Regions from separate parts of the Mesorhizobium sp. P2_E9 genome, predicted to be linked through region 2. Evidence: predicted binding sites of a transcription regulator. Region 2 holds the regulator's gene; each other region holds the start of a gene.
What was found. Region 2 encodes PhoB, which activates phosphate uptake and scavenging genes when phosphate is short. Its sites were predicted from a motif close to TGTCATNNANCTGTCAT; they were not measured.
Positions count from the first base shown of each region.

Region 1: the regulator PhoB is predicted to act here: its motif matches at 3,736-3,752, upstream of AC1D05_RS26745 (YdcH family protein).
Region 3: the regulator PhoB is predicted to act here: its motif matches at 3,545-3,561, upstream of AC1D05_RS00585 (RNA degradosome polyphosphate kinase).

Region 1 is NZ_JBFUET010000016.1:166,272-172,714, reverse strand. Features, by position in the region: gene AC1D05_RS26760 (hypothetical protein) at 32-1,033, shown strand; gene AC1D05_RS26755 (lytic transglycosylase domain-containing protein) at 1,055-1,909, opposite strand; gene ispG (flavodoxin-dependent (E)-4-hydroxy-3-methylbut-2-enyl-diphosphate synthase) at 1,915-3,168, opposite strand; gene AC1D05_RS26745 (YdcH family protein) at 3,488-3,667, opposite strand; gene AC1D05_RS26740 (YdcH family protein) at 3,907-4,110, shown strand; gene AC1D05_RS26735 (IclR family transcriptional regulator) at 4,121-4,909, opposite strand; gene AC1D05_RS26730 (transporter substrate-binding domain-containing protein) at 5,080-5,910, shown strand; gene AC1D05_RS26725 (amino acid ABC transporter permease) at 5,984-6,443, shown strand, end outside.
Region 2 is NZ_JBFUET010000005.1:299,062-305,504, reverse strand. Features, by position in the region: gene pstS (phosphate ABC transporter substrate-binding protein PstS) at 1-56, shown strand, start outside; gene pstC (phosphate ABC transporter permease subunit PstC) at 124-1,107, shown strand; gene pstA (phosphate ABC transporter permease PstA) at 1,111-1,962, shown strand; gene pstB (phosphate ABC transporter ATP-binding protein PstB) at 1,959-2,762, shown strand; gene phoU (phosphate signaling complex protein PhoU) at 2,788-3,495, shown strand; gene phoB (phosphate regulon transcriptional regulator PhoB) at 3,515-4,204, shown strand; gene AC1D05_RS11705 (ROK family protein) at 4,217-5,461, opposite strand; gene xylF (D-xylose ABC transporter substrate-binding protein) at 5,733-6,443, shown strand, end outside.
Region 3 is NZ_JBFUET010000001.1:102,246-108,688, reverse strand. Features, by position in the region: gene ppx (exopolyphosphatase) at 1-1,194, opposite strand, end outside; gene AC1D05_RS00585 (RNA degradosome polyphosphate kinase) at 1,194-3,395, opposite strand; gene AC1D05_RS00580 (zinc-finger domain-containing protein) at 3,625-3,870, shown strand; gene AC1D05_RS00575 (FAD-dependent monooxygenase) at 3,890-5,128, shown strand; gene AC1D05_RS00570 (TIGR02117 family protein) at 5,143-5,808, opposite strand; gene AC1D05_RS00565 (amino acid ABC transporter ATP-binding protein) at 5,926-6,443, opposite strand, start outside.

The DNA.
Region 1 (6,443 bases), on a different contig from region 2:
TAAGCGTCGGCGGCGGACTTGGAGACTATCCATGCGAATTCTTCAATTGATTCTCATAGTACTGTCGCTCTTTTTTGTAACGAACAGCCGCGCGGACGAGATCGCGGATCGCGAAGGCATCACCGATACTGTCAAATCCGCTTTTCTCGATGGCAATTTCAAGAAACTCGACGCGCTTGCCGACGAATACCGCAACAGAAAGGCGCGGACAGGCAGCGGATTGTGGAAGCTTAGCCGCTTCTATTCTGCATTTGACACACTCGGAGACTCTCCGGCCTATGGCGAGCGATCTCTCGATCGCCTTGAACAACAGGCAAAAAAATGGATCGATGAGGCGCCGGAGTCGAAATCCGCATACATCGCCTATGCCACTTTGCTGTACCAGCACGCCTTCTTCGTTCGAGGCAGCGACTACGCCTCCGCCGTTGCGCCGGGAAAATGGCCGGTGTTCCTGAAGTATCTCGCGGAAGCGCGCAGGCAGCTTGAGGCCAGCAAGGCCTTCGCGTCATCGGATCCGCATTGGTATGCGATCATGCTAAACGTCGCGACGGGAGAAAATTGGCCGGAGCCGAAATTCGATGCGCTCCTGGACGAAGCAACCGCTCGAGAGGCCTATTACTACGAAGTGTATTTCGCCGCGATCACACGCAAGTCTCCGATGTGGGGCGGCAGCATCGAGGACGTCAACAAGCTGATAGAACACGCCGTGGCGCTAACCAAGCCTGAAGATGGCTCCGGCTTCTACGCGCGAGGTTATTGGTTCGCAATGGGTTGGACCCTGAGGCGCAAGATGTTCGAGAATTCGACCACCTATTGGCCGAGGATCAATGCCGGGTTCGAGAGCCTGGTCAAGCAGTACCCAGATGACTGGAACCTCAATTCCTTTGCGCGCTTCGCCTGTATCTCGCGTGACCCCAAAGTTGCCCATAGGGCTTTCCTTCAACTTGACGGGAGAATTATTCCGCAGATGTGGGAGAGCGATACAATGGCCCGCACTTGCGAGGAATGGGCGACCGAAGACGGCTCAAAATAGGTCGCCATTGGGTGACATGTCCTACCGGTTGCGCACCACCACGCAGGCCCCGCCAACGCTCTGCAATTTCTGGCAGATGACGTTGGCGGTGGCACGATCGTCGATGCCGATCCTGACGGCATAGATGCCGCGTCGGCCGATCGGCGTGCGCACCCGGCTCACCACCGGATCATGGCCGGCGAGCAGGGCCGGAAACCGGCTCCTCACCCGAAGCCACTGGTTGATCGCCGCCCCGCGCCTGAAATTGCCGGCGACCTGGACGCCCCACGGCTTTATGTTGATCGAGGCCATCGCCACGGTCTGCGACATGATCACCGGTAGCTTGCGGCAGGCATCCGCAAAGCTCGCCTTCTTGTCGAGCGGCTGGATGGTTCCGGCATAGCTGGTATCGGCGAACTTGTCCGCTGGTTCGCCCATGATGTCGAAGACGTAGCTCTCGGTCTCCATCGGCAGGAAGCCGCCCGAGCCCAGCCAGCGCGACACGCGGCTTTCGCCGGCATTGTAGGCGGCCGCCGCCAGGCCAAGATTGCCATAGCTGGTTTTCATTTCGGCGAGATACTTCGCCGAGGCCGGGATCGCCTGGTTGATGTCGAAGGAATTTTCGAGCCCGCGCATCTTGGCGGTGCCCGGCATGAACTGGGCAATGCCTTCGGCGCCGACGGGGCTGACGGCATTGGGGTCGAAACGGCTTTCCTTCCAAATCAGCCGAGCGAAGAAGTCCCTGGGCAGGCCATTCTGGTCGGCATGGGCCTGAATCAGGTTGCAGACCTTGTCGATCAGCCGCTGCTTGGCCGATTGCGGCGGATCGGCCTCGGCAAGAGTCGACCAGGCCATACCACACAGGACAATCAGCGCCACCCAGAGGAAACGCTGCATCTGGTCTACTCTGCCGCGGCCTTGCCGCCGCGACCGAACCTTTGATCGATATAGTCGGCGACCATTTTCTCGAAATCAGCAGCGATCGACGGTCCGCGCAGCGTCGCCGCCTTCTTGCCGTCGACGAAGACGGGCGCCGTCGGCGTCTCGCCGGTGCCGGGCAGAGAAATGCCGATATCGGCATGCTTGGACTCACCCGGCCCGTTGACGATGCAGCCCATCACCGCGACCTTGAGGTTCTCGACGCCTGGATATTTTTCGCGCCACACCGGCATGTTCTTGCGCAGGTCCGCCTGGATGTTCTGGGCGAGTTCCTGGAACACGGTCGAGGTGGTGCGGCCGCAGCCGGGGCAAGCGGCGACGATCGGCACGAACTGCCTGAAACCCATGGTCTGCAGCAATTCCTGCGACACCTGCACCTCGCGCGTGCGGTCGCCGTTCGGCTCCGGCGTCAGCGAGATACGGATGGTGTCGCCAATGCCTTGCTGCAACAGGATGCCCATGGCGGCGGACGAAGCGACGATGCCTTTCGAGCCCATGCCGGCCTCGGTGAGGCCGAGATGCAGGGCATGGTTGGAGCGGGTCGCGAGTTCGGTATAGACGGCGATCAGGTCCTGCACGCCGCTGACCTTGGCCGACAGGATGATCTTGTCGCGGCCGAGGCCGATCTCTTCGGCCATCTCGGCCGACAGGATCGCCGACTGCACGATCGCCTCGCGCGTCACTTCCTGCGCCGTCAGCGGAAAACCCTTGTCCTGGTTGTCGTCCATCAGCCGGGTCAAAAGCTCCTGGTCGAGCGAGCCCCAGTTGACGCCGATGCGCACCGGCTTGTCATGCTTGATCGCCATCTCGACGATATCGGTGAACTGCCGGTCCTTCTTGTCCTTGAACCCGACATTGCCCGGATTGATGCGGTATTTGGCCAGCGCCTCGGCGCAGGCCGGATGATCGGCAAGAAGCTTGTGGCCGATATAGTGGAAGTCCCCGACCAGCGGCACGTTGATGCCGAGGCGCAAAAGCCGCTCGTGGATACGCGGCACTGCGGCGGCACTCTCATCGCGGTCGACGGTGATGCGCACGATCTCCGAGCCGGCGCGGTGAAGCGCCGCGACCTGCGCAACGGTCTGGTCGATATCGGCGGTGTCGGTGTTGGTCATCGACTGCACGACAACCGGGGCGCCGCCGCCGACGACCACGCCGCCGACATCGACGCCGACCGAGGTGCGGCGGGGGAAGGGAAAGGAAAAATATCCGGTCATGCCGGCAGCCTTTTGTCTCTGGAGCGCCATACGTCCACCTGGACGCACAAAGGACGCCCCGGGCCGATGCGCTGAAAGTCCGGGCTTGAGGTGGAGGAGCAATAATGGCTTGTCAATGGCGACAGGTCGCCACTGGCAGCAATTGATCCCGGCGGGCGACCTAAACAGGGGATGGCCCGGCGATGGCCAAGGCACAAAATAGGATCTGAAAGGATATTAGCTGCGGCTTATGGCTCGGTGATGAAATCAAACAACCACACCGGCGGCGATCGCCGCCGGCAAGGAAGACCGCTATAGTGGCGGCTATGTCAGTCAGTCATCAATGCGTGGTCGGTTGCGCTTTCAATTTCTCAATCGCATCCTTGAGTGCCAGCTTGCGTCGCTTGAGATTCACGATTTCGAGGTCGTCCACCGACGGGTGGTTCATCGCGTCATCGATTTCGCGTTCGATGTCGCCGTGTTTCCGCTGCAACTCATCAAGATGGGATGCAAGAGACATGATTGGTTCTCCCTTTCATGGTTTCCTCGATTGCAGCCGTCAAGGCGCGTCCACCGCAGGTCGCTTCTGTGACGGCACAATGACACTTTGCCACCTTCCGACTGCGATGTCGAATGCTGCGTGGTAGCATTCCACGACAATGTGAAATGTGATATGGGCTGCGCGCCGGTGGCAGAAATTGCCGCCCCCGCCCAATCAGGCCCAGTTTTTGGGCGCCGCAGACGTGCAGACGGTAGAGAATGTCCGATCAGGAAAAGGCCGATATTCGCCTCGAATTTTCCCGGCTGAAGCAGGAACACGCCGATTTCGACGCCGCGATCAACGCGATGATCGCCACGAACTGCGACCCGCTGCAGATTCAGCGCATGAAAAAGAAGAAGCTGGCGCTCAAGGACCGGCTGATGACCCTGGAAGACAAGATCATTCCCGACATCATCGCCTGAACGCTTTCCCCTAGCCGCCGATCGACAGCCTGCCGGCGCGATCACGCAGCAGGCCGATGAGACTGCTGGTCCGCTCGTCGGACGTGTCGATGGGAACCACCAGGCACATCGTCGCCTCGACCTTGCCCGGCGCTGAGAAGACCGGCACGGCAAGGCATTTCGTATAGGCATCGACCAGGCCCGAGGTCACGCAATAGCCGGTAACCCGCGCCTTGGCGATGTCAGCGATGAAATCGTCGAGCCGCAGCTTGCGGCCATCGGGCAGCACGAGATCGTCTTGCGACACCATGGCTTCGATCCCGGCCCGCTCCAGTCCCGCCAGCAGCAGTCGGCCCGATGCGGTCCAGGGCAGCGGTATCTGCAGACCGGTGGCGGAGCTGATGCGGAACGGCCTGGTGCCCGGGCTTGCATGGACGATGGTGTAGCGGCCGTTCTGCAGCATGCACAATTCCGACGTCTCGCCAGTCTCGCGCGACAGATGGTCGACCTCCTGGCGCCCGCGCCGCAACAGGTCGTTGCCGCGCACATAATCCATTCCGTAGAGATAGAGCTTCTTGCCGAAATAGACGCGGTTGCCGTCGCCTTCCATCTCCAGCAGGCCGGCGTCCACCAGCGACCGCACCAGCGTGTAGGTCGTCGAACGCGGGGCGTTCACACCCTTGGCAAGGTCGCCGATGCCGATCGCCCGCTGCGTCGTGTGCAGGAAGTCCAGGATCTCGAGCACCCGGTTGAGCCCCTTCTCGCGGGAAGCCGTCGTCTTTTCGTCGGCTGAAACTGCCAAGGCATTGCCATCTTGCATTGTCGATTCCTGATGCTAGTATTGTCTTGTACAGGATACATGCGTCTCTTGTAAGAGACAATCTTCTCATGATCACCGTCGCGTGTATTGCCTGTGCATAGGGGAACACAACACGAAAGGAGGTCGCCGTGAACGACACATCCGGAAGACGTGATTTTCTGAAATTGGGAATGGCGGGACTGGCCACCGCCGGCGTGCTGGCAACCGTCGATGCCCAGAAGGCCGCTGCCCAGGCCGCATCCGACAGCCTGCTGCGCACCGTGCTCGACCGCGGCAAGCTGATCGTCGGCACCGGCAGCACCAACGCGCCCTGGCATTTCGAGAATGATGCCGGCGAGTTGGTCGGCATGGACATCACCATGGGGCGAATCCTGGCCAAGGGCCTGTTCGACGATCCGACCAAGGTCGAGTTCGTCATGCAGGATCCGGCGCAGCGCATTCCCAACGTCACCACCAACAAGGTCGACATCACCATCCAGTTCATGACGATGACGGCGCAGCGCTCGCAGCTGATCAACTTCACCCGGCCGTACTACGTCGAAGGCGTTGCGCTGCTGACGCTGCCCACCGCCGAGAACAAGACCTTCGACAAGCTGCTTGCCGGTGGCGCGGCGACGCGCATCTCCATCCTGCAGAATGTCGATGCCGAAAGCTCCGTCCACTACGCCTTGCCGCAGGCGCAGGTTCTACAGATCGACACCCAGGCCAACGTGCTGCAGGCGCTGGAATCCAAACGGGCCGACGCTGCCGCGGTCGATCTCTCCACCGTGCGCTGGCTCGCCTCGCGCAATCCGGACAAGTATTTCGATGCCGGCAAGAGCTGGTATTCGATGCTCTACGGCGCGGCCTTGCGGCAAGGTGATCTCGACTGGCTAACCTTCGTCAACCAGACCTTCACCATCGCCATGTTCGGCCATGAATCGGCGCTCTACGACGCTGCCTTCAAGGACTATTTCGGCCAGGAGCCGCCGGCGCGCCATCCCGGCTTCCCGGTCATCTGATCCCGGATTGCGGAGGGGCGGCATTCCCGCCCTTCCGTAGTCTATTCGACGCCCTTCACACCGAGGCGGACGTATGGGCTATGCCCTCAATTTCAACCTGATCTGGCGGCATTTCGACAAGCTTTGGGGCGGCCTGCTGCTCAGCCTCGAGCTTGCCGTCATCTCGATCGCCATCGGCGTTGTCATCGGCCTGGTGCTCGCGGTCTGGTACGTTTCCGCCGGGCGCACGGTGCGGGCGATCATCGCCGCCTACGTCGAATTTATCCGCAACGTGCCGCTGATCCTGCTGGTCTATCTTGTCTTCTACGGCCTGCCGACCGTAGTCGACCTAGCCTACAGCGCACCGACTTCGTTCGTGCTGACGCTGTCGGTCTATAGCGGCGCCTATCTGGTCGAGGTGTTTCGCTCGGGCCTCGAGGCCGTCCCGCGCGGCCAGCTCGATGCCGGCAAGGCGATCGGCCTGACGCCCTGGCAAAGGCTCATCCACGTGCGCCTGCCGACCATGCTTCGCATCACACTGCCGGCGCTGTCCA
Region 2 (6,443 bases):
CTTCCTGGAAGGCCGACATCCAGGCCGACGGCAAGCCCGTCTACGCAGGCGAGTAACATTCCTTGAAGGAGCGCCGCGCCCGCGGCGCTCCTTTTCTTTCAATTCAAAAGAGCCGAGCTTGACATGAGCGCTGTCCAGGAAGCCTTGCCAGCCGTTAGAAGTTCGCGCGATGCCACCGTCCGACGCTTCGCGCTGACCGACTCGATCTTCCATGGAATGACCCGCGCTGCCGCGATCCTGGTGCTGGTCCTGCTCGGCGGCGTTGCCGTCTCGCTGTTTGCCGGCTCCTGGCAAGCCCTCTCGACCTTCGGCTTTTCCTTCCTGACCAGCGAAAGCTGGAACCCGGTGACGGAGAAATTCGGTGCCCTGGCGCCGATCTACGGCACCATCATCACCTCGGCCATTGCCATCCTGATCGCCGTGCCGCTTGGTATCGGCATCGCCATCTTCCTTACCGAGCTTTGCCCGCGCCCGCTGCGGCGCCCGATCGGCATGGCGGTGGAACTGCTGGCCGGCATCCCTTCGATCATCTACGGCATCTGGGGCCTGTTCGTGCTGGCACCGTTCCTGCAGACGACCGTGCAGCCCTTCATCATCAGCGTGTTCCATGGCATTCCCGGCCTCAACAGCCTGTTTGCCGGCCCGCCCTATGGCATCGGCCTGCTGACGTCGTCGATGATCCTGGCCATCATGGTGCTGCCGTTCATCACCTCGATCACCAAGGACGTCTTCGACACGGTGCCTCCGGTGCTTAAGGAATCGGCCTACGGCATTGGCTGCACCACATGGGAAGTGACCCGCCGCGTCGTCATACCCTACACCCGCATCGGTATCATGGGCGGCGTCATGCTCGGCCTCGGCCGCGCGCTCGGCGAAACCATGGCGGTGACCTTCGTCATCGGCAACGCGCACCGCATCTCGACCTCGCTGTTCGCGCCGGCAACGACGATTTCGGCGACCATCGCCAACGAATTCACCGAAGCGGTCGGCGATCTCTACACCTCTTCGCTGGTGGCGCTCGGCCTGATCCTGTTCGTCATCACTTTCCTGATCCTTGCCATCGCACGCTACATGCTGATGCGCATCGACGCCCGCACGGGAGCCTGACCGATGTCGACAGCCACGTCGCTTCACCAGAGCCGCAAGCGCAAGAATGGCGTGATGATGACGCTGTGCGTCGCCGCCGCCGGCATCGGCCTTGCCTGGCTGGCGCTGATCCTCGGCGCACTGCTCTACAAGGGCCTTTCCGGTGTCAATCTTGCGGTCTTCACGGAAATGACGCCGCCGCCCGGCGATGCCGGCGGTCTGCTCAACGCCATCTATGGCAGCATCGTGATGACCATCATCGGCATCATCGTCGGCACGCCGATCGGTGTGCTGGCCGGCACCTACATGGCTGAATACGGCCGCTTCTCGAAGCTCACCACCGTGGTGCGCTTCATCAACGACATCCTTCTGTCGGCGCCGTCGATCATCATCGGCCTGTTCGTCTATGAGCTGATGGTGCGGCCGATGGGGCATTTCTCGGCGATCGCCGGCGCCGTCGCGCTTGCCATCCTGGTCATCCCGGTCGTCGTGCGCACCACCGAAGACATGCTGAACCTGGTGCCCAACGCGTTGCGCGAAGCCGGCACCGCGATCGGTGCGCCGCGCTGGGTGGTCATCAAGTCGGTTGCCTACCGCGCCGCGATGTCCGGCATTGTCACCGGCATATTGCTGGCCATCGCCCGCATCTCCGGCGAGACGGCACCGCTTCTTTTCACGGCGCTGAACAACCAGTTCTGGTCGAGCAATCTCAACGCGCCGATGGCCAGCCTGCCTGTGACCATCTTCCAGTTCGCTCTCAGCCCTTACGAGGAATGGCAGCAGCTGGCCTGGACTGGCGCACTCATCATCACATTGACGGTTCTCGCTCTAAGCATCGTTGCGCGCAGCCTGACCGGACGCAGAGAGGACAAATGAGCCAGATGTTGTCTCCAGACATGACGATCGCCGCCGAGGCGGCCGCCAAGGTAAAGATCGAGGTCAAGAACCTCAACTTCTACTACGGCCAGTCGAAGGCGCTGAAGGATATCACGCTGTCGCTGCCCGAGCGCAGCGTCACCGCCTTCATCGGGCCGTCGGGCTGCGGAAAGTCGACGCTGCTGCGCGTCTTCAACCGCATCTACGAGCTCTATCCCAAGCAGACCGCCGAGGGCCAGGTGCTGCTCGACGGTCAGAACGTTCTCGACCGTTCGCAGGATCTCAACCTGCTGCGCACCAAGATCGGCATGGTGTTCCAGAAGCCGACGCCGTTCCCGATGTCGATCTATGAGAACATCGCCTTCGGCGTCAGGCTCTATGAGAAGATCAGCAGGGCCGAGATGGACGGCCGCGTCGAGCAGGCGCTGAAGCGCGCAGCCCTGTGGAACGAGGTCAAGGACAAGCTCAATGCCAGCGGCCTCAGCCTGTCAGGCGGCCAGCAGCAGCGGCTGTGCATCGCCCGCACGGTGGCGGTGAAGCCGGAAGTCATCCTGCTCGACGAGCCGGCCTCGGCGCTTGACCCGCTGTCGACCGCCAAGATCGAGGAACTGATCGACGAGTTGCAGGCCGACTACACGATCGTCATCGTCACCCACAACATGCAGCAGGCGGCGCGCGTCTCGAAGCAGACCGCCTTCATGTATCTGGGCGAACTGGTCGAGTTCGACAAAACCGAGAAGATCTTTACGTCGCCTCGCGAGAAGCGCACGCAAGACTACATCACCGGCCGCTTCGGCTGATCGCACGCATACGAGGACCAGGATCATGGCCGAACACACAGTCGCAGCCTTCGACGAGGATCTCGGACAGATCAGCAGGCTGATCAGCGATATGGGCGACCTCGCCGGCTCGATGGTCGGCGGCGCCACCAAGGCGCTGCTGAATTCCGACAACGCGCTGGCACAGCGTGTGGTCTCCGACGATGCCATCATGGATGCGCGCCAGCGCGAACTCGACGACCGCGCCATCACGCTGATCGCCAAGCGCCAGCCGATGGCCGACGATCTGCGCCATGTCGTCGGCTCGATCCGCATGGCCGGCGACCTCGAGCGCATTGGCGACCTTGCCAAGAACATAGCCAAGCGTGTCGGCACCGTCGGTCTCAGCGCCACGCCGCGCGACCTGTCGCATTCCATCGACGCCATGGCACAGCTGGTGCTGATCCAGGTGCAGGGCGTGATCGAGGAGTATGCGGCGCGCGATGCCGCTGCCCTGGCGAAGCTGCGCGCCGACGACGAACGCATCGACGTCAAATACACCTCCGTCTTTCGCGAACTGCTGACCTACATGATGGAGGATCCGCGCAACATCACGGCGTGCACGCATCTGTTGTTCTGCGCCAAGAATCTCGAACGCATCGGCGACCACGTGACCAACATCGCCGAAAACGCCTACTATGTCCTGACCGGCACGCAGTTGCCCGCCAATCGTCCCAAGCAGGATGAAACGGCGATGTCGGCGCCAGCGGCCTGACGCAAGAGGTGACCAATCGATGATCGCGCCACGCATTATGGTGGTGGAGGATGAGGAGCCGCTGGGGGTGCTGCTCCGTTACAATCTTGAATCCGAAGGCTACCAGGTGGAGGTGGTGCCGCGCGGCGACGAGGCTGAGATCCGCCTGCAGGAGAACGTGCCCGACCTTCTGGTGCTCGACTGGATGGTGCCGGCGGTGTCCGGCATCGAACTCTGTCGCCGCCTGCGGATGCGGCCCGAGACCGAGCGGCTGCCGATCATCATGCTGACCGCGCGGGGCGAAGAAAGCGACCGCGTACGTGGGCTCTCGACCGGTGCCGACGACTATCTGGTCAAGCCGTTCTCGACGCCGGAATTCATGGCTCGCGTCAAGGCGCTGCTGCGCCGCGCCAAGCCGGAAGTTCTGTCCAGTGTGCTCAAGGTCGGCGACATCGTGCTCGACCGTGAATCGCACCGGGTCTATCGCAAGAAGAGCGAGATCCGGCTCGGGCCGACCGAGTTCCGCCTGCTCGAATTCATGATGCGTCATCCCGGCCGCGTGTTCTCGCGCAGCCAGTTGCTCGACAATGTCTGGGGCGAGACGATCTACATCGACGAGCGCACGGTGGACGTGCACGTCGGCCGGTTGCGGAAGGCGGTCAACAATGGCCGTATGCCGGACGTCATCCGCACCATTCGCGGGGCGGGCTACGCGATCAGGGAAGATTGAGCGGGACCTGATTCAGGCAACGTTCTTTCCGGTGCCAGCTCTCGCCTGCACGCCCGGTGCGAAAATCTCCTGGTCGACGAAGGTCAGCGCGCGCATGGCGCAGCCTTCGCGGATCAGAGGCAGTTCGTTCGGCTCGGTGTCGAAGGAAATCGATTTCGAGTGCTGACCGCCGGCGGTCTGCGCGATCGCTTCGCGCAGTGCCGGCTCGATCAGGTCGAAGGCGGCGGCACTGACGCCGACCATGGCGACGGGCGCGGGATCGATCAGCGCGAACAGGCTGCCGAGCCCATAACCCAGTGCCTCGCCGGCCTTGCGGTAGGCTTCGCGCTCAGGCCCGTCGCGTTCGCGTGCCGTCGCGGCCAGCGCCCGCATCTGCGCGTCGCTGACATCGGCCACTGGCTCGGTGTCCTCACTGAGCTGCCTGGCGTTGCGCCAGATGGCATAGTTGCCGGCATAGGCCTCGACGCAGCCGCGGCGTCCGCAACGGCAAAGCGCGCCGCCGGGCCGATGGATCATGTGACCGAACTCGCCGCCCGAGGAATGGGTGCCCGTGAACAGCTCGCCCTTCAGCACCAGGCCCATGCCGATGCCGTGCGACAGAAGGATGGCGATGAAGTCGTCGCGGTAGCGCTCGGGATCGCGCCAGCGCAGCGCCACCGCCATCATGTTGCAGTCGTTTTCCATGGTGGCGGGGATACCGAACTCGGCCTCGAGTATGTCGGCGAAGGCGATGTTGGTCTGCGGCGTGATCGGAGACCAGAGCATCGCCCGGGCCTCGGTGTCGGTGATGCCCTGGATCGCCAGCGCGATGCGGGCGACGCTGCGCACGTCGATATCGGGATCATCGAGGCGCCGCCGCACGATGGCGACGCATTCGCCGATCAGCGCCTCGCGCGACATGGTCAGCGTGTCCAGCCGGCGCTGTTCCTCCGATACGACCTGGCCGGCATAGTCGATGACGGCGACGGAGAGGAAATTCAGCGACAGCACCACGGTCATGACAGCCGCGGCCTCCGGATTGAGGCCGAGGCCGACCTGCGGCCGGCCGCGCTTGAGCGCGCCGGCCTCGCTCGGCTTGCCTTCGGCCAGGATGCCTTCGCCGATCAGGTCGGAAGAGATCGCCGATATGGTCGAGTGGCTGAGGCCGGTGGTCGCGGCAATCTCGGTGCGCGAGGGCCGACCGGCCCGGCGCACGGCCGCAATCACCATGGCGCGGTTGCGCCGGCGCAGATCGTCGTGGCGGATTCCGACCGACATGTTTTCCCACATCCTCCCGGTCGCCGCGGTTCCTCCGGCCCCTCGAACGCTGCCGACGACACGGTCAAATACTGGCAGAAGCGGCCCGTCCTGTCATTTATTTATTCCGAGGCTCGAAAAAAATTCACAAGGACATCAAAATCCATCAGAATCGTTGTTGACAGCGTTCCGGTGTTCGATCAGTGTTTTTTCGAGGCTCGAAAAAATAGAGCCTTTGTGCCGGCCTTAGGGCCAGTTTGGTCGCGCCATACGCGGCGCAGGGAGGAATATCATGAAGAGATTCACAGCCGCCATCCTGGCGGGTGTCGCCATGTCGCTGACGCTTGTGTCGGTCGCGCAGGCGAAGGACAAGGTCATCGGCGTTTCTTGGTCCAACTTCCAGGAAGAGCGCTGGAAGACCGACGAAGCCGCCATGAAGAAGGCGATCGAGGCCGCCGGCGACAAGTACATCTCCGCCGATGCGCAGTCCAATCCCGGCAAGCAGCTTACCGATGTCGAGAGCCTGATCTCGCAGGGCGCCAATTCGCTGATCATCCTGGCGCAGGATGCCTCGGCCATCGGCCCGGCCGTGCAGAAGGCGCTGGACGAAGGCATTCCGGTCGTCGGCTATGACCGCCTGATCGAGAACAAGGACGTCTTCTACCTGACCTTCGACAACAAGGAAGTTGGCCGCTTGCAGGCGGCTGCGGTGTTCAAGGCCAAGCCGGAAGGCAACTACGTCTTCATTAAGGGCTCGGGCGCCGATCCGAATGCCGACTTCCTGTTCTCGGGCTCGATGGAAGTGCTCAAGGCGGCCATCGACAGCGGCAAGATCAAGAATGTCGGCGAGGCCTATACGGACGGCTGGCTGCCCGCCAACGCCCAGAAGAACATGGAACAGTTCCTGACCGCCAACGACAACAAGGTCGACGCCGTCGTCGCCGCCAATGACGGCACCGCCGGTGGCGTCGTCGCGGCGCTGACGGCACAGGGTCTCGCCGGC
Region 3 (6,443 bases), on a different contig from region 2:
GCGGCCGGGATGGTCGACGCCGTAGAAAGAGGCATGGGCAATGATGTTGAGCGACTGCCTGCCGCGGTATTCGGGATGCGCGCGCCAGCCGATATCGGCCAGCAATGCGGCGGCGTGGCGGTAGCGCGCCTCGTCCTCGGTCTCGTCGATGCCGAAGGCGGCGAAGGATTTGGCCGTCCAGTCGACCAGCTCATGCGCATGGGTGACGGAGCGCGAGCGCAACCGGGCGAGCTCCTCGGACGCCGAGATCAACGGATCGGCCTTCTGCTCGGCCTCGTCGAGCAGCGAATAGAGAAAACCTTCGCGCACACCGAGAGCCGAGACGATGACCTTCGACGGCTGCATCGCCGCCATGATCTCCTGCAGCACGATGGCGCCATAGGGCAGCAGCGAGCGGCGGTTCTTCGAAACGCCTTCGATACCCTTGACCTTCTCGATCTCGGCTTTGGCCACCTGCTTGAGAAAGTTTGCCGCGCTGTCGGCCGACATCTCGTAATGGTGCATGACGCCGAGCGGGTAGTTGTTCATCTCCATGTGCAGCCGGGCGAGGTTTCGCCAGGTGCCGCCGACGGCGTAGAAGGGCCGGCCCTGCCCGCCTTTCAACAGCTTGGCCCGCGCCAGCTCGTCGCGGGCGATCTTCTGCGCCTGGGCGAGAGAGTTTTTCGCCATGTCCTGCAGGCGCAGGCCACCCAGCGGCAGAGTTATGCCGTCGCCGATCGCCTCGCCATTGACGTCGACCAGTTCGAGGCTGCCGCCACCCAGGTCGCCGGCAATGCCATTGGCCGGATGGAAGCCGGAAATGACACCAAGAGCCGAATAGTAAGCCTCCTGACGCCCGCTGATGACGCGGATTTCGGTTTTCAGCACCTCTTCGGCGCGGTGGATGAAATCGGGACCGTTGATCGCCTCACGCGCGGCGGCGGTGGCCAAGACATACATATGCTCGGAGCCGGCCTGGTCGGACAGCGCGCGAAAGCGGCGGAACTCTTCCATCGAGCGCGTCACCGCCTCGGGGTCGAGTTTGCCGGTCGAAACGATGCCGCGGCCAAGACCGGCCAGCATCTTTTCGTTGAACAGCATGGTCGGCGAGCGCGCCAGCCCTTCATAGACGACAAGACGGATCGAATTCGACCCAATGTCGATGATGGACAGCGGTCGGCGGTCCTGCAGCCGGCCCTGGGAATCAGACAGCATCAGGTGGACGCTGCGGCGTTCTTCTTGCGGCGCTTGAACTGCGCAATGCGTTTGGGCGCATGCGACTTCAGCGCGTCACCCCGTCCCGACAGGCTCGGATTGGTCATGAAATATTCCTGCGCGTTGAACGGTTCCTCGCCCTCCTCCAGCACCACGCGCCGGGAGGTTCCATCTGCCAATACGTCGAAACTTTGCTGATTGTCCATGATGTTGCCCAGCATGATCTGGCCCAAGATTTGTTCATGCACAGTTGGATTGGTGATCGGCACCATGGTCTCGACGCGGCGGTCAAGATTGCGCGGCATCAGGTCGGCCGAGGAGATGTAGACGATCGCTTCATCCGAGGGCAGGCCGTGGCCGTTGCCGAAGCAATAGATGCGGCTGTGTTCGAGGAACCGGCCGACGATCGACTTGACCCTGATGTTTTCCGACAGGCCCGGCACCTGCGGCCGCAGGCAGCAGATACCGCGCACGACGAGGTCGATTTCCACCCCAACGCGGCTGGCATCGTAAAGCGCGTCGATGATGATCGGGTCGACAAGCGCGTTCATCTTCATCCAGATGCGCGCCGGCTTTCCTTCCAGCGCATGGGCGACTTCGTCGGAAATGTGCTTGAGGATGCGGCTTCTCAGCGTGAACGGCGAGATCGCGATCCGCATTTCATCGGTCGGCTCGGCATAGCCGGTGATGAAGTTGAACAGCTGGGCGACGTCGCGGGCGATCGTCGGATCGGTGGTGAAGAAGGACAGGTCGGTGTAGATGCGCGCGGTGACCGGGTGGTAGTTGCCGGTGCCGAGATGCACGTAGTTGCGCAGCTTGCCGTCCTCGCGTCGCACCACCAGCGACATTTTGGCGTGGGTCTTGAGTTCAAGGAAGCCGAACACGACCTGCACGCCGGCACGTTCCAGATCGCGCGCCCAGCGGATGTTGGCTTCCTCGTCGAACCGCGCCTTGAGCTCGACAAGTGCGGTCACCGACTTGCCTGCCTCGGCCGCGTCGACTAGCGCGCGCACGATCGGGCTGTCGTTGGAGGTGCGGTAAAGCGTCTGCTTGATCGCCACCACTTCGGGATCGGCCATCGCCTGGCGCAGGAACTGCACCACGACGTCGAAGGATTCGTAGGGGTGGTGGACGACGATGTCCTTCTCGCGAATGGCGGCAAAACAGTCGCCGCCATGCTCGCGGATGCGTTCGGGAAAGCGCGGATTGTAAGGCGTGAACTTCAGGTCATCGCGGGGGATGGAGACAATCTCGGAGATCTGGCTGAGCGCCAGCGGTCCGGTGAGCACGCTGATGCGGCTCGACGATACGCCAAGCTCGCCGGCCACGAATTCGCGCAGTTCGCTAGGCATAAGTTTGTCGAATTCGATGCGGATCACCGAACCGCGGCGGCGGCGCTTCAGCGCCGTCTCGAACAGGCGCACGAGATCTTCCGACTCTTCCTCGACCTCGATATCGCTGTCTCGAATGATGCGGAACGTGCCGGAGCCCTTGACCTCGTAGCCCGGAAACAGCTTGCCGATATAGAGACCGACCGCCTCTTCCAGCGGAATGAAGCGGACATGGTGCTTGCGATCGGGCAAACGGATGAAGCGCTTCAGCGCCACCGGCAGGCGCAAGAGCGCACTCATCTCCTCGCCATTCTTCCGGTGGCGCAGCTGCAGCGCCATCGAGAAGCCGAGATTGGGAATGAACGGGAACGGATGCGCCGGGTCGATCGACAGCGGGGTAAGCACCGGAAACACCTGGTCCTGGAAATGGTCCTCCAGCCAGACCTTTTCGTCCTTGGTCAGAGCGTCGCGGGTGATGCTCTCGATGCCTTCCTTGTTGAGCAGCACGGTGAGTGCCGAAAGGCTCTTCTGCTGGTCTTCCTGCAGCCGTTCAACCTCGCGCAGCAATTGTTCGAGCTGCTGCTCGGGCGTACGGCCATCGGGGCTTTTCAGCGTGATTCCTTCGCGCACCTGGCCGGCGAGGCCGGCGACACGCACCATGAAGAACTCGTCGAGATTGGCTGCCGAGATCGACAGGAAGCGGACACGCTCCAGCAGCGGATGATGGGTGTTCAGCGATTCCTCGAGCACGCGGCGATTGAACTGCAGCCAGGAAAACTCGCGGTTGACGAAGCGATCGGGGTTGCCGCCTTCCGAACTGGCCACCTCGACATTGACGAATTCGCTCTGCACCGGCTTCAGTTCGTTCATGGTCCCTGCCCGTAACCGTTCCTTTTGCAGCGCCGCCAGATGGCGATGGACGCTCTAAGATGTTTTTGTGACGCACGATCGGTCGCGGAATCGCTTTGCGTCCGCGCTCACGCGCTTAACCGGCTTAACTTATCCTCTGACAGGCTTTTGCGACAGTTTGATTTCATCGATCTTGCAAAGAGAGCTGTTATGATCCAGATGCATGCGAGACTGCGTTAAGGAGACGACGATGGCAGGCGGTTCCATTCCCCATTTCCAGAACGATGCGGGCCATCCGGCGATCGACATCGGGGTCAAGGAATTCATGTGCACGGGAGCCAACCCGCCTTTCGACCATCCGCATGTGTTTCTCGACATGGGCGACGACAATGAGAAAGTCTGCCCCTATTGCTCGACGCTCTACCGCTATTCGCCGGAGCTGAAGGCGTCGGAAACGCTGCCGGCCGGCTGCCTCTACATCGACCAGGCCGCCTGATTCTTTCGCGACAGAGCTGATGGACGACACGCGCTCCCGGCAAGTCGTCGTCGCCGGAGCGGGCGTCGCCGGGCTGACCGCAGCCATCGCCTTTGCCGAACGCGGCTATTGCGTACAGGTGTTCGAGCAAGCACAGCGCCTGGAAGCCGTGGGGGCCGGCCTCCAGCTCTCCCCCAACGCAACACGCATCCTTCGCCAGCTTGGGGTGCTCGACCGGCTGCTGCCGGCGGCGGTGCGGCCGGAGGCCGTGGTGATAAAAGATGCAAGGACGTTGCGCGAACTGGCGCGGGTGCCGTTGGGACAAGCCGGGGAAATCCGCTGGGGCGCTCCCTATCTCGTCGCGCACCGGGCCGACCTGCAAGAGGCGCTGATTGCGCGTGCTTCTGAGATGCCTGATATCCATCTCAGCCTCGGGGCGCGCGTCGAAAAGATTGCGACTGGCAGCCATGGTGTCACGGCGACTGTCGAGATCGGCGGCAAGACGGCAGAGGAACAAGGCTCGTTGCTGGTCGGTGCCGATGGCGTCTGGTCCTCGGTGCGCGCGCTTGTCGATTCAAACAGGATGGCATCGCCAAGAAGCCGCTTTTCGGGAGAGTTGGCCTGGCGCGCCACCATTGCGGCCGACAGCCCCGCCGGGCACGCCTTTGCCGCGATCGGCGTGGTCGATTGCGTCACGACTTTTCTGCATCCGGGTTTCCACATGGTTGCCTATCCCGTCAGCAAGGGCGACGCCTTCAATCTCGTCGCCTTCACCAAAGGCGAGCGCATTGCCGAGGGCTGGTCCGGCCGTGCCGATCCGAGCATCCTCGCCGCCGCCATGCGCGGCACCGCGTCGGGCCTTACAAAGCTGGTGGCAGAGGCCGGTCCGTGGCTGACGTGGCCGCTCCATACCGTTGAGCAGAAGCAGCCTTGGACAACGCCAGCCGGCATCGCACTGATCGGCGATGCCGCGCATGCGATGACGCCCTTCGCGGCACAGGGGGCAGCGATGGCGATCGAGGATGCAGCGACGCTTGCCAATATCGTAGCCGACTTCCCTGCCGATCCAGTGGAAAGTCTTCGGATCTGGGAGAACCTGCGACGGCCGCGTGTGGCGAGAGTGGCTCGCCGCGGCGCCATCAACCGCCTTGCCTGGCATGCCGCCGGCCCCGTCGCTATGGCCCGCAATCTGTTCATCACCATGCGCTCCTCAGATAAACTCGCCGCCGACCTCGACTGGCTCTATAGCTGGGAGCAGCAGAAAATCATCCGACGCTGATCCGCATTGTCGAGTTAGTTATAGAGCCGCATCGACAGCCCCAGCGAAACCGGCAGCGGGTTCCACCAGCCGGTGCGCAGGCCGGCGGTACGCAGCGCGGCGGCGGTCCAGGTGTTGCAGCCGACCAGTGCGTTGAAATGGCCGTTGGCTTCGAAGAAGCGGTCGAACCTGGAATAGGCCGCGTTCTCGATGACGACCGGACCGCCCGGACCCTGCTGAAAACTGGCCTGGATGAAATCGAGCAGCGCCGCAAAGCGCTCCTCGCCGATGTCGAAGCCGGCGACATCGGGATGCGGCTCGACGATATCGCCGGCGACATCGACATGCATGACCGACGCATCGAGGGTCAGCGCTTTCATCACTGGAACGGCTTTGAGCTCAGACCAGGTCGGCGTTTCTAGATAAAAGGCGCGGCCGCCCCAGCCGAAGACGATGTAGCGTACTTCAGGAATGTCGGCCGGGATGCCGGCTTCGACCAGAAAATGAAAGCGCTGGCGCACGGCATCGTCGACCGGAATGGCGATGTCGGTATGAATAGGGTTTCTCAGCACCAGGATATGACGCGTCGCAGACTTGGCGGCGGCTGTTTGCCAGAGCGGCCGCGGCACCAAAGTACCGAGCGTCACGGCGAGCACGACCGCGATCAACAGCAGACCAAGAAAACGGCCGAGCTTTTTCATGAATGGCGGCCCTGCAAACGCATCCGGCGCGACACGAACCGCCCGCCCTCCTGCCTACCCATACGCAAAAGAGCCCGGCACTGTTTCGGCCGGGCTCTCTTCAGTTCACTGAAAGGCCTAGTGCAGGATCTGGCTGAGAAACAGTTTCGTGCGCTCGTGGCGTGGGTGGTCGAAGAATTCGGCCGGCGTGTTCTGCTCGACGATCTGGCCCTGATCCATGAAGATCACCCGGTTGGCGACCTTGCGGGCAAAGCCCATTTCGTGGGTGACACACAGCATGGTCATGCCCTCTTCGGCCAGGCCGACCATGGTCTCCAGCACTTCCTTGATCATCTCCGGGTCGAGCGCCGAGGTCGGCTCGTCGAACAGCATGATGCGCGGGTTCATGCACAGCGAGCGCGCGATCGCCACGCGCTGCTGCTGGCCGCCGGACAGTTGTCCGGGATATTTGTTGGCCTGCTCGGGGATTTTCACCCGCTTGAGAAAATGCATGGCGATTTCCTCAGCCTGCTTCTTCGGCGTCTTGCGCACCCAGATCGGCGCCAGCGTGCAGTTCTCCAGGATGGTCAGATGCGGGAACAGGTTGAAGTGCTGGAACACCATGCCGACCTCGCGGCGCACCTCATCAATCTTCT